One region of the Ensifer sp. SSB1 genome, then DNA from elsewhere that is predicted to be linked to it. Evidence: predicted binding sites of a transcription regulator. Region 1 holds the regulator's gene; each other region holds the start of a gene.
The links. The regulator PhoB, encoded in region 1, activates phosphate uptake and scavenging genes when phosphate is short. The targets are predictions, from matches to a motif close to TGTCATNNANCTGTCAT.
Positions count from the first base shown of each region.

Region 2: the regulator PhoB is predicted to act here: its motif matches at 1,503-1,519, upstream of I8N66_RS19930 (DUF1045 domain-containing protein).
Region 3: the regulator PhoB is predicted to act here: its motif matches at 2,223-2,239, upstream of I8N66_RS11175 (DUF1045 domain-containing protein).

Region 1 covers NZ_JAEPRP010000005.1:18,623-23,967, reverse strand. The annotation lists gene I8N66_RS02015 (GcrA family cell cycle regulator) at 1-516, shown strand, start outside; gene phoB (phosphate regulon transcriptional regulator PhoB) at 586-1,269, opposite strand; gene phoU (phosphate signaling complex protein PhoU) at 1,522-2,235, opposite strand; gene pstB (phosphate ABC transporter ATP-binding protein PstB) at 2,286-3,101, opposite strand; gene pstA (phosphate ABC transporter permease PstA) at 3,115-4,437, opposite strand; gene pstC (phosphate ABC transporter permease subunit PstC) at 4,434-5,345, opposite strand, start outside.
Region 2 covers NZ_JAEPRP010000080.1:8,579-13,923, reverse strand. The annotation lists gene I8N66_RS19940 (FAD-binding oxidoreductase) at 1-939, shown strand, start outside; gene I8N66_RS19935 (PRC-barrel domain-containing protein) at 1,007-1,396, opposite strand; gene I8N66_RS19930 (DUF1045 domain-containing protein) at 1,663-2,463, shown strand; gene puuE (allantoinase PuuE) at 2,591-3,520, shown strand; gene uraD (2-oxo-4-hydroxy-4-carboxy-5-ureidoimidazoline decarboxylase) at 3,520-4,023, shown strand; gene I8N66_RS19915 (ureidoglycolate lyase) at 4,111-4,608, shown strand; gene uraH (hydroxyisourate hydrolase) at 4,672-5,034, shown strand; gene I8N66_RS19905 (alpha-hydroxy acid oxidase) at 5,252-5,345, opposite strand, start outside.
Region 3 covers NZ_JAEPRP010000034.1:24,243-29,587, reverse strand. The annotation lists gene phnE (phosphonate ABC transporter, permease protein PhnE) at 1-670, shown strand, start outside; gene phnE (phosphonate ABC transporter, permease protein PhnE) at 679-2,196, shown strand; gene I8N66_RS11175 (DUF1045 domain-containing protein) at 2,324-3,031, shown strand; gene I8N66_RS11170 (alpha-D-ribose 1-methylphosphonate 5-triphosphate diphosphatase) at 3,033-4,172, shown strand; gene phnN (phosphonate metabolism protein/1,5-bisphosphokinase (PRPP-forming) PhnN) at 4,169-4,750, shown strand; gene hutI (imidazolonepropionase) at 5,050-5,345, shown strand, end outside.

The sequences.
Region 1 (5,345 bases):
TGGACTGACGAGCGGGTGGAGAAACTGAAGAAGCTTTGGTCCGAGGGCCTGAGCGCTAGCCAGATCGCGGCACAGCTCGGCGGTGTCAGCCGTAACGCTGTCATCGGCAAGGTTCATCGCCTGAGCCTCCCGGGACGCGCCAAGGCTGGCGGCAGCACCACCGCTGCGGCCCGTCCGAAGCGGCCGACCTCGGCCCCGCGCGCACCGAACTACGCCGCGCGCGTTGCGACCCGCACCGTTGCCCGTCCGTCCGGCGCCACGGTTCTCAAGGAAGAGATCGAAGTCGATCTCGTGGCCGAGCAGGATTTCAGCATCAGCACCGACGTGGTCGTGCCGATGTCGCGCCGCCTCGAGCTGACCCAGCTCACCGAGCGCACCTGCAAGTGGCCGATCGGCGACCCGCTGAAGGAAGAGTTTCACTTCTGCGGCAATGACTCGCCGGAGTCGTCGCCCTATTGCAGCTTCCATGCACGGCTTGCTTACCAGCCCTCGGCCGAGCGTCGACGGATGCGCTAAGGCGCCGCGCGGGAACAAAAGGAAAAGGGGCCGATCGGCCCCTTTTTTATTGGCTTCAATTTGCCATTCTCAGCTTTCGAGCGAGTATCCGGCGCCGCGGACCGTGCGAATGACGTCGGGCATGGTCGAGAAGTTCAACGCCTTGCGCAGGCGGCCGACATGGACGTCGACGGTACGCTCATCGACATAGATGTCATGGCCCCAGACGCCGTCCAGGAGCTGCGAGCGCGAGAAGACGCGGCCCGGAGAGGACATCAGGAACTCCAGCAGGCGGAACTCCGTCGGCCCCAGGCGAACTTCGCGGCTACGGCGATGAACGCGATGGGTTTCCCGGTCGAGCTCGATATCGCCGCAGCGCAGCAACGTCGAGAGCACTTCAGGCTTCGCCCGGCGCAGCATCGCCTTGACGCGAGCCATCAGCTCCGGCGTCGAGAACGGCTTGACCACATAGTCGTCTGCCCCGGTCGCCAGACCACGAACGCGCTCGCTCTCTTCGCCGCGCGCCGTCAGCATGATGATCGGCAGTCGCTCCGTTTCCGGGCGTTGGCGCAGCCGACGGCACAGCTCGATGCCGGAGACGCCAGGCAGCATCCAGTCGAGGATGAGGAGATCGGGCAGACGTTCCTGAAGCCGGATCTCTGCCTCGTCACCCCTGAGGATCGTATCGACGTCGAAGCCTTCCGCTTCCAGATTGTAACGCAGCAGGACGCTCAGCGCCTCTTCGTCCTCGACCACGGCGATTTTTGGCAACATCAGGTAACCACTCCTTACCGTGAGCGCCGTGCGGGTCCAGTGGACCGACCGGCGCTCAGACACTCTAAATCTGGAGCACAACCGCCGTTTTCAAAGGCGGTGCGAAAGCCGCGTGCTTCAGATACAGGAATTCGGGGCCGCGACCGAAGCCGCGACCGGATGATATTCATGGGGCATGCATTGCGAACGCGCGTTCGGCGCTAGAAGGGATGGGGAAGTGTATATGTAACTCCCCTCGCATCCCGCTCTAACCTAGTCGTTGACCGAGCCCAACGTCGACGTGTTGTCATCCTTCGGACGCTCGCCTTCCGGCTGGGCACCCGTAGCCATGTAGTAGATCGTCTCGGCGATGTTGGTCGCGTGGTCACCGATACGCTCGATGTTCTTGGCGCAGAACAGAAGATGTGTGCAGGGCGTGATGTTGCGCGGATCTTCCATCATGTAGGTCAGCAATTCGCGGAACAGCGAGGTGTAGATCGCATCGATCTCCTCGTCGCGCTCACGGATGCTGTTGGCCTTTTCCGGCGAGCGCGAGGCATACACGTCGAGCACTTCCTTGAGCTGCACCAGCGCGAGCTCGGCGAGGTGCTCGAGACCGCGGGCGAGCTTGCGCGGGATGCCGGAACCGGCAACCGCGATCACGCGCTTGGCGGTGTTCTTGCCGAGGTCGCCGACACGCTCCAGATCGGAGGCGATGCGGATCGACCCCATGATCTCGCGAAGGTCGGCGGCGACCGGCTGGCGCTTGGCGATCGTGACGATCGCCTTCTCGCCGATCTGGCGCTCGGCATCGTCGAGGACGGTGTCGTCCGAGATCACCTTCTGCGCGAGAGCCAGGTCGGAATTGACCAGGGCGCGAACGGATTCGGCGACCATCTGCTCTGCGAGACCGCCCATCTCCGAGATGCGGCGCGTCAGGTACTTCAGTTCTTCGTCATAGGCGGACATGATATGCATGGACATGATCGTCGATCCTTACAGGCGCTTTCCAGTTACTGTTGCAGCCTTATGCGGCCTCAGCCGAAGCGGCCCATGATGTAATCCTGGGTGCGCTGGTCATCCGGATTGGTGAACATCTTGTCGGTGTCGTTCTCCTCGACGAGATTGCCGAGGTGGAACATGGCGGTGCGCTGCGAAACGCGGGCGGCCTGCTGCATCGAGTGGGTCACGATGACGATCGTGAAGTTCGTGCGCAGTTCGTGAATGAGTTCTTCGACCTTGGCGGTCGCGATCGGGTCAAGCGCCGAGCAGGGCTCGTCCATCAGGATGACTTCGGGGCTGACGGCGACGGCACGGGCGATGCAGAGGCGCTGCTGCTGACCACCGGAAAGCCCGGTGCCGGGCTCCTGCAGGCGGTCCTTGACCTCGTTCCACAGACCGGCCTTCTGCAGGCTAGTCTCGACGATCTCGTCGAAATCCGCCTTGGTGCGGGCAAGTCCATGGATACGCGGACCGTAGGCCACGTTGTCGTAGATCGACTTCGGGAACGGGTTCGGCTTCTGGAAGACCATGCCGACGCGAGCGCGCAGTTCAACGACGTCGATGGTCGGATCGTAGATGTCGTCCTCATCGAGCGTGATCCTGCCGGTGACGCGGCAGTTCTCGATGGTGTCGTTCATGCGGTTCAGCGTGCGCAGGAAGGTCGACTTGCCGCAACCGGACGGGCCGATCAGCGCCGTCACCGTGTTTTCCCGGATGTTGAGGTTGACGTCGAAAAGCGCGCGCTTCTCGCCGTAATAGACCGACACATCCTTGCCGATCATCTTGTAGGGCACAGTGTTCATTTTCTGATCCAAGGCCTTCTCGACGGCTGCTTCTGACATGATGTTCATAGTAATTACCTCACTACCAACGGCGCTCAAAGCGACGTCGCAACAGAATGGCGCCAAGGTTCATGACGACGAGGAAGATGAGAAGGATGATGATCGCGCCAGAGGTGCGCTCGACGAAGGCGCGTTCCGCCTCGTTGGCCCACATGTAGATCTGCACCGGCAGCGCGGTCGACGGTTCCATCGGCGAACCGGGGAAATCGACCACGAAGGCGACCATGCCGATCAGGAGCAGCGGCGCGGTTTCGCCAAGCGCATGGGCGAGACCGATGATGGTGCCGGTCAGAATGCCCGGCATTGCCAGCGGCAGCACGTGGTGGAAGATGGTCTGCATCTTCGAGGCACCGAGGCCGAGTGCCGCCGAGCGGATCGACGGGGGAACCGCCTTCAAGGCCGCGCGGGTGGCGATGATGATCGTCGGCAGGGTCATCAGCGTCAGCACGAAACCGCCGACGACAGCTGCCGAGCGCGGCATGCCGGCAAAGTTGATGAAGACGGCGAGGCCCAGCAGACCGTAGACGATCGACGGAACTGCCGCGAGGTTGTTGATGTTAACCTCGATCAGGTCGGTAAGCCGGTTCTTCGGCGCGAACTCTTCGAGATAGATCGAGGCGGCGACGCCGATCGGCAGCGACAGCACGAGCACGATCAGCATCATGTAGAACGAGCCGAGGGCAGCAACGCCGACGCCTGCCGCTTCAGGACGGCTGGAGGCGCCGAAGGTGAAGATGCCGGTGTTGAAGCTCTTCTTCAGGATGCCGGCGCTTGCAAGCTCGTTCATCCAGGTGACCTGCTGGTCCTTGACCTTGCGCTTGCTCTCGTCGACCTTGAGGTCGATCTGACCCTTGTTGGCGGAGTCGATATTGGCTTCAGCCAGGAGCGTGACCGGAACGGTCTTGCCGATGATGGATGGATCAGCCACGACCATATCGCGCAGCAGCGTACGGGAGCTCGCAGAGACCATGTCGGTCGCCTGCTTGACGAGCGGACGCTTGGTCGCGTCGATGCCGAGCTGCTTGACGAGCGCGTCGCGCACCAGCAGCGGATAGTTGGCAGTCATCAGAACCTTGCTGTCGGTCGTGCGTTCGCCGTTGGGGTCGATGACCTTTTCCGTGAACTCGATCGGCAGCGTGATCGTCGTCTGCTGGAACGCGGTGTAGCCGTTGGAAATGACGGTCCACAGCAGCAGCGCCAGGAAAAAGAGGCCGGTGCTGATTGCGGCGATGCCGTAGGCACGGAACCGGCGTTCGGCGGCATAGCGACGCTTGATGCCGATATCGCGCTTTGCCGAGGCGGGACGGGCGGAGATCCGGACGGTCGGGGAAGCGATGTCGGTCATTCGTACTGTTCCCGGTATTTGCGCACGATGTAGAGCGCGTAAATGTTGAGGCCGAGCGTGATGACGAAGAGCGTGATGCCCAGCGCGAAGGCCACCAGCGTCTGCGGCGAGGTGAACTCGAGGTCGCCTGTCAGCTGGTTGACGATCTTCACGGTCACCGTCGTCATCGGTTCAAACGGATTGATCTGCATGCGGGCCGCCACACCGGCCGCCAGCACCACGATCATCGTTTCGCCGACGGCGCGCGAGGCGGTCAGAAGCAGCGCGCCGACAATGCCCGGGAGGGCGGCTGGAAGGATGACCTTCTTGACCGTTTCCGAACGGGTGGCGCCAAGGCCGAGCGAGCCGTCACGCAGGGCACGCGGCACCTGGGTGATGATGTCGTCCGACAGAGACGACACGAAGGGGATCAGCATGATGCCCATGACGATGCCGGCCGTCAGCACGCTCTGTGCCTGGATGAAGTTCTGGTAGTTGCCGGTCATCAGGCCGTTCATCTGGGCGGATATATCGCGAAGGAACGGGCCAACCGTCACCAGCGCAAAGAAACCGTAGACGATGGTCGGAATGCCGGCGAGCACTTCGAGCAGCGGCTTTGCGGTGGAGCGCAGGCGCGGGCTTGCATATTCCGCCATGTAGATCGCCGCAAAGAGGCCGATCGGCACGGCGAAGAGCATGGCGACGAAGGCGATGTAGAGCGTGCCGGCGAGAAGCGGGATCAGGCCGAACTGACCGGAGGCCCCTCCACTGCCGGCAGCAGCGAAGCGCGGATCCCAGACCGTGCCGAAGAAGAACTCGAACGGCGAGACCATGGTGAAGAAACGGCCGGCTTCCGACAGCATCGACGCGACGATACCGACCGTCGTCAGGATGGCAATGGACGAGGCAACGATCAGCGAGCCGAGAAT
Region 2 (5,345 bases), on a different contig from region 1:
CTCGAAGAAGAGGTTGCACAGCTCGAAGCCCAGACGGGATTGTCGACCGGTTATCGGCGCACCGGGCGACTGATGCCGCTTGCCAAGCCACATCTGCGTGACATTGCTCTACGGCACGAGCAGGATGCGCAACAGCAATGGCGCGCCGGCGAGCGGCAATTCTTCTGGCATGTCCAGGAAAACGGACCGGAGGGCTGGCCCGCCGAAGAGGCAACGGCGCATGGCGTCGTTTTCGATACGCTCGCCGCGCGAGTGTCGCCGCGCCGCACTTTGACGGCCCTGCGCGCCGCGCTGTCGCAGTTGAAGAGCGTTCAGATCGACGAAAGTGCAGGCGTTCGCAGCATCCTGCCTGCGCATGGCCAGGTCGAGCGCGACGATGGCAGCCGGCTCAGCTTCGACCATTGCATCATCGCTGCCGGCATCGGCAGCTTCCCGCTGATTGATGCCGTGTCGGGTCCGCTGAAAGCGACGAGCGGCACGGCGGTCAAGGGCCAGGCAGCGCTCCTGAAGGCGGCCGTTGATCCGGACCTGCCGGTTATCTTCACCGATGGCGTCTATGTCATCGCCCATGACGACGGCCATGTGGCGATCGGCAGCACCAGTGAGAACAGCTTTGCCGATCCGCTATCCACGGACGAACAGCTCGACGATCTGCTGCGGCGCGCAACCCTATTGGCGCCGCGTCTGGCAGACGCCCAGGTGGTGGAGCGTTGGGCCGGGCTCAGGCCGAAATCGGCCGGGCGTGAGCCCACGGTCGGGCGGCATCCTGATCATCCGAACATCTCCGTGCTGACCGGCGGCTTCAAGGTGAGCTTCGGCATCGCGCATCGTTTGGCGCGTTTCGTCATCGACGAGATCACCGGCGTTCCGACGATCGATATCCCCGATTCTTTCCTTTGCCGGAATCACATCGCGGCGCTTCGAGAGAAACACCTCTAGGACTGGACACAGGAAAGGCCCCGCCGCTGGCGGAGCCTTGAATGCTCGGACTATCGCAAGTCCGACCTTACATCCAGTAGGGCGGCACGCCATAATAGTCGTAGACGCGGCGGCCGTTTTCTTCGTTCCAATCGTACTCCTCGTTGCCGCGATATTTCGGTGCACGATCGACCTGATCGCGCGTCACGTCGGTGCGGTAGCCGCCAAGGTTCTCGTCATAGGTCAGCTTTGCCCAGGGCAGCGGATAGTGGTCTTCGCCAAGGCCGAGAAAGCCGCCGAAACCGAGCACGGCATAGGCCACCCGACCGCTGCGCTTTTCGATGATCACGCGTTCGATCGAGCCGATGTGCTTTTTGTCGGAGCCATAAACCTTCGTGCCTTCAACCTTGTCGCTCGCAATCAGGTCATGGGTTTCCTTGATACGGGCGTCCTGCAGGTTTGCGTTGTGATAGCTCACGCTTCTTCTCCATCCTTGATTGTTACCAAGAGGGAACGGCTGGTTGGCTGGATGGTTCCGAAAATCTGGCGCAAACCGGCGCACTCGCGCGGTTTTGCCCCGTCCACTTCGTCAATCTGTCACGCAAATCACCTAAGACGCGGCCAACAGATCACGATGATCGCGCGTCGGGGCATCGAAGATCATGAGGGTGATCGAACTCATTGGGCGGGATGAGGAATCCGCAGATACTTTCCTCATGCCGTAAGGGATAGCTGGAGCCAGCCATGCGCTACGCCATTTGTTTTACGCCGCCGATGGCCGACCCGCTTTCCGTGGTCGCCGCAAGCTGGCTTGGGCGCAACGTCTATTCCGGCGAGCCGACGGAATTGCCCTCGGTCACAGGCCTGAGCTCCGCCGACATCGCCTACCACACGGCGGTGCCGCGCCGCTTCGGTTTCCACGCGGTGATGATGTCGCCGTTTCGTCTGCACCCGGAGATGACGGAATCACAGCTGCTGAAGGCGCTGATGCATTTTGCCGGCGCGCAGACGCCGTTTGAAATCGATCGCCTGGAGGTCGCGCGCATCGGCCGGTGCTTCGGCCTGATGCCGCAGGTGCCGAGCACCGCGATGCATCTGTTGGCGGCCAACGTCGTCCAGGAATTCGATGCCTTTCGCGCGCCGCTCAGCGAGGACGAGATCGAGCGTTCCGACCCGGATCGGCTGACCGCACCGCAGTTTTCCAATCTCCATCGCTGGGGCGATCCTCATGTGATGGACGAATATCGCTTCCACATGATGCTGACCGGCCCGTTGGCGTCCGACGCGATGCGCCAGGTCGAGCCACCCCTGCGCGAGCTGTTGGAGCCGTGCCTCGCGACGCCGCTTTCCGTCGGCAGCCTTGCCCTCTTCGTCGAGCAGGAGACCGGCGCGCCCTTGCGTGTGCACTCGCAGCATCCGCTCGGCAAGATCTCCACGAACGCCCGCGCCGAGCGCGCCAAACGCATGGTCGCCGATCCCTCGCTCGGTTCGGGATCGATGCGACCCTTACCGCTCATTGTCGCGGCATTGATGGCGCAGCGTTAGCAACAGCACAGAATTCAGCCTTCGTCTCCCTCCGAGATCACCGTTCAGCGACCCTCCGCTGGCAGATTTCGGTATCGACAATCCGGTCGGCGGTGATACCGTTCGGGAAAAATCGAAGGGTGATTTGATGTCTGAGACTAAGTATCCGCGCGATCTCGTTGGCTATGGCCGCAATCCGCCGAAGGCAAACTGGCCGGGCGACGCGCGCATTGCCGTGCAGTTCGTGCTGAATTACGAGGAGGGTGGCGAAAGCTGCATTCTCGATGGCGATCCGGCTTCCGAATGTCTGCTATCCGAGATCGTCGGCGCGCAGCCCTGGCATGGCCAGCGTAACCTCAACATGGAATCGATCTACGAGTACGGCGCGCGCTCCGGTTTCTGGCGGCTGTGGCGCATGTTCACGAGCCGCAACGTGCCCCTGACTGTCTATGGCGTGACGCAGGCGATGGCGCGCAATCCGGAAGCGGTTGCGGCCATGAAGGAAGCCGGCTGGGAGATTGCCAGCCACGGCCTGCGCTGGCTCGAATACAAGGATTTCCCCGAAGAGGTCGAACGCGAGCATATCCGCGAGGTCGTCCGCCTGCACACGGAACTCACCGGCGAGCGGCCGCTCGGCATCTACCAAGGCAAGCCTTCGTCCAATACGCTGAAGCTGGTGCTGGAAGAGGGCGGTTTCCTCTATTCCTGCGACAGCTATGCCGACGAACTGCCCTACTGGGTGCCCGGCCTGCCGGCCGACAAACCGCACCTGATCATCCCCTACACGCTTGACGCCAACGACATGCGCTTCGCAACGCCGCAGGGCTTCAACAGCGGCGACCAGTTCTTCAGCTACCTGAAGGACACATTCGACGTGCTTTACGAGGAAGGCCGCCAGGGCGACGCCAAGATGATGAACATCGGCCTGCACTGCAGGCTCGTCGGGCGCCCGGGTCGTGCGGCCGCGCTCGCCCGCTTCATCGATTACGTCATGTCGCATGACAAGGTCTGGGTGCCCCGGCGCATCGATATCGCCAACCACTGGTACCAGCACCACAAGCCGGAAGGGGCGCTCTGATGTCCGACCGCGACGCCTTCGTCGCCCGTTTCGGCGGCGTGTTCGAGCATTCACCCTGGGTGGCCGAACGCGCCTTCGATCGCGCCACGACGGCGGGCCTGATGGCGGGCAACGTGCATTCGGCACTCTGCCAGGCTTTTCGTGCGGCATTGCCGCGCGAGAAGCTACAGGTCTTGCGCGCCCATCCCGATCTTGCCGGCAAGCTGGCGATCGCGGGCAAGCTGACGGCGGACTCGACGGCGGAGCAAGCGTCTGCCGGTCTCGACCGGCTGACGCCCGAGGAGCATCAGCGCTTCACGGCGCTGAACGATGCCTACGCGAAGAAATTCGGCTTTCCCTTCATCATCGCTGTTAAGGGGCTGACCAAGGGGCAGATTCTCGCCGCCTTCGAAAGCCGCATTGACAATTCGCCCGAAGAGGAATTTGAAACCGCTTGCGCGCAGGTGGAGAAAATCGCCCGCCTGCGGCTGCAGTCGATGCTTCCTGGAGACGAAAATGCCTGACAAAACCGTTCGATACGCGCCCTCACTCACCAGGGGGACCATCGAACTGGATCTCGCAAGCGCACTGATGCACGAGGTTCATGCCTGATGTCGCGCCGACTTAAGATCGAACCGCTGACGCGCGACGCCTTTGCACCTTTCGGAACCGTCATCGAGGCCGACCCGGCGACAATGCGCTACATCAACGGCGGCAACACGGAACGTTTCCATGGGCTGGCGCGCGCCGATGTCGTGGGCGACGGTGCCAACGTCATCATCAACATCTTCCGCGGCCAGCCGCGCGCATTTCCCTATTCTGTGTCGATGATGGAGCGCCACCCGCTCGGCAGCCAGAGCTTTTCGCCGCTCGATGACCGCCCCTGGCTCGTCGTCGTTGCCGAAGACCGGGACGGCCGCCCCGGCGAGCCGCGGGTGTTTCAGGCAAGCGGCCGGCAGGGCGTCAATTACGGCCGCAATGTCTGGCACCACCCGCTGATGTCGGTCGGTTCGGTCAGCGATTTCCTGATCGTCGACCGCGAAGGGCCGGGCAACAATCTCGAAGAGTACTTTTATGACGAGCCCTTCGTCATCGAGAGTGCGATCTAGCGACTGATGGAAAATGCGGACGTCTTCGTCCGCATCCCGTGCCAGTTTATGAAAGAGGATGAGATGAGCAGCACCGGCCGCCTGACGACCCATGTTCTCGATACCGCACTCGGCAAGCCGGCCGAAGGGCTGCGCATCGATCTCTACTGGCTGGAGGGTGAGGAGCGGCAGTTGATCCGCACCGTACACACAAACAGCGACGGCCGCGTCGACGGACCCATGGTCGAAGGCATCGGTTTCATGGCCGGCAACTACGAACTCGTCTTCCACGCTGGCGACTACCTGCGCCGGTCAGGCACAACGCTGCCGGAGCCGGCCTTCCTCGACCGCATCCCCTTGCGCTTCGGCATCGCCGATCCGGCGAGCCACTACCACGTGCCGCTGCTGCTTTCGCCCTATGGATACTCGACCTATCGGGGGAGTTGAAGCTTAGGGGGCGTGCGCTCGCTTCGCCGTTTTGCCGGAAGGACCACTTCAAGCTCCCTCATCCTCGCCCTTGTGGCGGGGATCCAGCGACCCGATGTCCGTCGGGTCAAAAGACCTTTCAGCCCAAGGAATTGGGCTGCTCCGCAGTTCCGGTGGAACTGCTCGGGATTCCTGTGACAGGCACAGGAATGAGGGCCGGACTGGCTGATGCCGCGGCCTATTCCGCCAGAATGCTGCGGTCGACGTCGTTGATGTTGCGCTTGCCGCAGAGCGCCATGGTGATGTCCATCTCCTTGCGGATGATCTCCAGC
Region 3 (5,345 bases), on a different contig from region 1:
CAACTATCCCGAAGGCCGGCTCTACCTGACCGAGAGCTTCTACATTCCCGAATATGTGCACAAGATGCTGGAGACCGTGAACATCGCGATCTTCTCCACTGTCATCGGCACCGCACTCGGCTTCGTGCTTTGCTTCCTCGCCGCGCGCAACCTGATGCCCAACCCCTGGATCCGTGGCTTTGTTCGCCGCATCATGGAGATCCTGCGCGCCTTTCCGGAAGTCGTAATTGCCGGCTTCTTCCTCGCGATCCTTTCGCTCGGGCCCATTCCCGCGATCGCTGCGGTCTCGATCCATACGATCGGTGCGCTCGGCAAGCTCTTCTACGAAGTGGTCGAAAACGCCGACATGAAACCCGACGAAGGCCTGCGCGCCGCCGGCGGCAACTGGATCGAGCGCGTCTGGTTCGGCATGGTGCCGCAGGTACTGCCGAACTTCACCAGCTATTTCCTCCTGCGCCTCGAGATTAATGTGCGCGCCTCGACCATCATCGGCGCCGTCGGCGGCGGTGGCATCGGCGAGTTGCTGCGCCTCTCGATCGGCCAGGGCCACCAGGCGAAAACGCTTGCGATCGTCATTCTGCTTTTCGCGACCATTTTCGCTGTCGACCAGTTTTCCGCCTGGCTCCGCCGTCGCCTTGTTGGCGAACAGTCCTTCCAGCTGGCCCAGTAGGTGCACGCATGACCACGACCACACGATTGAACCCGATGGAAATGGATGCGATCGCGAACCGCCATCCAGAACTCCTGAAATCCTCTACCTCCAAGCGCGTACGCACGGCAGCGGTTACCGGCGGTATCATCGTATATCTCATCTTCAGCTGGTGGTTCTTCTCGATCGGACAGGTGCTGGGCAATGCCAACTGGGGCATCGCCGGCACCTACCTCGCCGATTGGGTTTCCTACGAGGTACGCCCGGAAATCCACATCGCCCCTGACCGGACGATGAGCCTCAATTATCAACGAAATTCGCCGCTCGGACCGAACCCCAGTCCGGACTGGGTCGAACTCGACAAGGAAACGGTAACGCGCCGCGTTGAAATTCCGGCTTCGGCAACACAGGCGGCAAAGCCGAAGGCAAGCTCTTCCTTCAGCTTCATGACGCCAGGCTCTGCACTGGGGGGCGCGACCACCGCCGAAGCTCCGAACCGGGTCGAAACCCGAACGGAAGAGGTGCTGACGCGCGTCGTTGTTACCTATGACCGCTCGACCAGGATCGAGATCGCCGACAGCCTGGTCAAGGCAACCCATGGCGGCGAGACCTTGGTGATGGCCGTAGACGGCGCCGACAGAGTGACACCGCAGGGAACGCTGCCCACCTGGGCAACGCAGAAGCGCCCCGGCGAGAAGATCGTGCTTGCTTTTGGCGCCACCGGCTGGGCGGAAGTCGAAGGTGACGAGGTTTCCATCCGCAACCGCTTCTTCGGCTGGGCGAATTTCCTCTTCGATACCAACTCGCCCTTCTTCGGCAAGAGCTACGGCGAAGTCACTTCGCTCATCATGTCCGGCGAGCGGATCGATCCGGCGCGTTCCAATCTTTCACTCGCCTGGAACAACATCCTCTACAATGCCGAGTGGCAGCATCTGGATGTCTGGACGAAGCTCCTGCAGACCGTCGTCATGGCCTTCGTCGGCACGCTCTTTGCGTCGCTGATCGCCTTCCCGCTCTGCTTCCTTGCCGCCCGCAACATCACACCGAGCTTTATGACCAATCAGTTGGTCAAGCGCTTCTTCGACTTCCTGCGATCGGTGGACATGTTCATCTGGGCGCTGTTCTTCACCCGCGCCTTCGGCCCGGGACCGCTGGCGGGTATCTCGGCGATCTTCTTCACCGACACGGGAACGCTTGGAAAGCTTTATTCGGAGGCGCTGGAGAACATCGACGACAAACAGCGCGAGGGCGTGAAGTCGGTGGGTGCTGCGCCTCTGGCCGTGCAGCGCTTCGGCGTGCTGCCGCAAGTGTTGCCGGTTTTTGCCAGCCAGGCCCTCTATTTCTGGGAATCAAACACCCGCTCGGCGACGATCATTGGCGCTGTCGGTGCAGGCGGCATCGGCCTCAAACTCTGGGAAGCAATGCGCACCAATTCCGATTGGGAAAATGTCGCCTACATGGTGCTTCTGATCTTGCTGGTTGTCTTTATTTTCGACAGCATCTCGAACGCGTGCCGTTCGCGCCTGATGGGCAGCAAGGCACATTGACGACTGCCAGGCATTTGCGCGTCCGCCATCATGATGTTGTCATGGAAATCGGCTAGCTGCGCATCGCATCCCGCAAACAATCGACCCGCCGCCCAGGCGGGCCGGTCGCTACAAGAAAGTGAAGACCGTGCGCTATGCAATCTATTTCGCGCCGCCGGCGGACGACCGGCTGTCGCAGACCGCGTCCCGTTGGCTTGGCCGTGACGCCTTTACCGGCGAGGATCTCGATGCCCCGGCGATTGCCGGCCTCGACCAAGAGGTGCAGCGCGCACTGACGAGCGATCCACGGCGCTACGGCTTTCACGGCACGCTGAAAGCCCCCTTCGAGCTTGCAGAAGGCCGGGACGAGGACGAACTGCTGAGCATCTTCGAATGCTTCGCCGCCGACCTCGATCCCTTCGAGATCCCGCAGATCGTTCTCCATCAACTCGGTCCGTTCTTTGCCCTCGTTCCTTCGGCTCCTTCCACAGAACTGCAGGGCCTCGCCGAGGACGCTGTTCATCGCTTTGATCCCTTCCGCGCGCCGCTGTCGGATGCCGATTTCGTCCGCCGCAAGCCGGAAAGTCTGCCTGAGCGCCAGCGGCGCTACCTGCGGGAATGGGGCTATCCCTATGTTTTCGAAGAATTTCAGTTTCATCTGACCTTGACCGGTCCAGTGCCCGCCGAGAACAGCGATTTCATGCGCCGGGCACTCGAAACGACCTTTGCCGAACACACCGGAAAGCCGCTTCACGTTACGTCAGTCGCACTCTTCGTCGAACCGGAGCGCGGCGCACCCTTTACTGTCCGCTCCCTGCTGCCGCTCGGCAGCGACACCCAACTAAAGATCGCATGAGATGAGCAAAGAACAGGTTTTGACCAACGCCCGCATCGTCCTCGAGGATAGTGTCCTCGACGGTTCGGTGCTGATCCGCGACGGCAAGATTGCCGACATTTCCGAGGGCACGGTTGCCAGCGGTGAGGACTTCGAAGGCGACTATCTGATCCCTGGCCTCATCGAACTGCACACCGACCACCTCGAAGCCCACTACTCGCCGCGCCCGGGTGTACGCTGGTTGAAGATCGCGGCGATCCAGGCTCATGACGCACAGGTGGTCACCTCCGGCATCACCACGGTCTTCGACTGCCTGCGCCTCGGCTCCGACGAGGACGGCGGCTTCCAGAAGGGCGAGATGCGCAGCATGGCCGACGCGCTGGCACAGGCCAAGGAAGAAGGCCGCCTGCGCGCCGACCACCTGATCCACCTCCGCTGCGAGGTTTCGACCTCCGACGTGCTCGATCACTACGAGGACTTCCAGAGCGACCCGCAGGTCAGGCTCGTCTCGCTGATGGACCACGCCCCCGGTCAGCGCCAGTTCCAGACGATGGACCAGTACACGCTCTACTACAAATCCAAGCGCGGCTTCTCGGACGAGGAATTCGCCCGCTTCGTCGAGCGCCAGCAGGCGCTTTCGGCAAAATATGCCGGCCCGCACCGCACAGCCCTTGCCCAGGATTGCGCCGCCCGCGGCATCACCATTGCCAGCCATGACGACGCGACCGTCGATCACGTCGAAGAATCGATCGGCTTCGGCATCAAGCTTGCCGAGTTCCCGACGAGCTTCGAAGCTGCCGAAGCCTCGCACCGCGCAGGTCTGAGTGTACTCATGGGTGCGCCGAACATCGTGCGCGGCAAGTCGCACTCCGGCAACATCGCTGCCCGCGACCTGGCGGAGCGCGGCGTGCTCGACGTGCTGTCGTCGGACTATGTGCCCTTCAGCCTGATCCACGCACCCTTCGTACTTTCGGACGAAATCGAATCCATCGACCTACCGAAAGCAATCGCCATGGTGACCTCGACGCCGGCCCGCACCGTCGGTCTCAATGACCGCGGCCGCGTTGCCGTTGGCCTGCGCGCCGATATCGCCCGCGTGCACCGCAAGGAAGGCATCCCGGTCGTACGCTCCGTCTGGCGCGAAGGACGGCGTGTCGCATGAGCGCGAACGAACAGGGCGCGCTCGTCGTCGTCGTCGGCCCGAGCGGCGCCGGCAAGGACAGCGTCATGGGCTTTGCCGCCCGACATTTTACCGACTGTCACGATGTGCATTTCGTCCGTCGTGTCATCACCCGCCCGTCGGATGCCGGCGGTGAAGTGCATGAAAGCGTCTCGGAGGATGAGTTCGTCGACATGCAGAATGACGGCGCCTTTGCCGTCTACTGGGATGCGCACGGCCTGAAATACGGCATCCCGTCCGCGGTGCTCCAGAATGTCCGGAACGGCATGACGGCGATCGTCAACGGCAGCCGCGGTGCCCTGCCGGCGTTCCGTGAAGCCTTCGGCGAAATCGCCGTCGTCGTCGTCACGGCAGAAGCGCCGGTGCTCGCGAAACGGCTTGCCGAACGCGGCCGTGAAAGCGAGGAAGAGGTGTTACGACGTCTCAGCCGCCTGGCGCCCGATGTAACCTCAGGCCCCGGCGTCAGCGTAATCGATAACAGCGGTCGGTTGGAAATCGCCGGCAATCGCTTTGTCGAGGTCGTTGAACGGTTGCGTATCAAGGCGGATCACGCGGCCTAGCGCGGCCCGCCTTCGCGACCGATAGGCCTCGAGTCGCTAGCGCGCATCGCAACGAGCATTCTCAAGATATGCAGGCAATGGCCCCGAACCTCAGGTTTGGGGCCATTCTTTTTGCATGCGCCGGAGGTACGGCGTCCGGCCGAAATATTCCGCGAAATCAGATTTCTAAAGCAATCTCCTCAGCTACTTCATCGTGGTCTGGCGACCCGATCGCCCTTTCCTTTTCCGAGAGCTCCATAAATTTCCTCTTGTGGAGCAAATTAATATGTATATACATTATATCCAGTGGAGGCGACCTTATGACCCAAATCTCGACCAGCAATCAGGCATCCGGCATCTGGCGCAACGTGCGTCTCGTGACGCTCGGCGAAACCGTCGAGGGGCTTGGTCTCGTCGAGGATGCAGCCGTCGCAGTCGTCAATGGGCGCATCGCCTATGCCGGTCCGGAGGGTGATCTTCCGGCCGAGTTCTCACGCGGCCTCGAAGCAACCGACGGCCAGGGCCGCGTGATGACGCCCGCCCTCATCGACTGCCACACCCATCTCGTTCATGGCGGCAACCGCGCCCGTGAGTTTCAGATGCGGCTCGAAGGCGC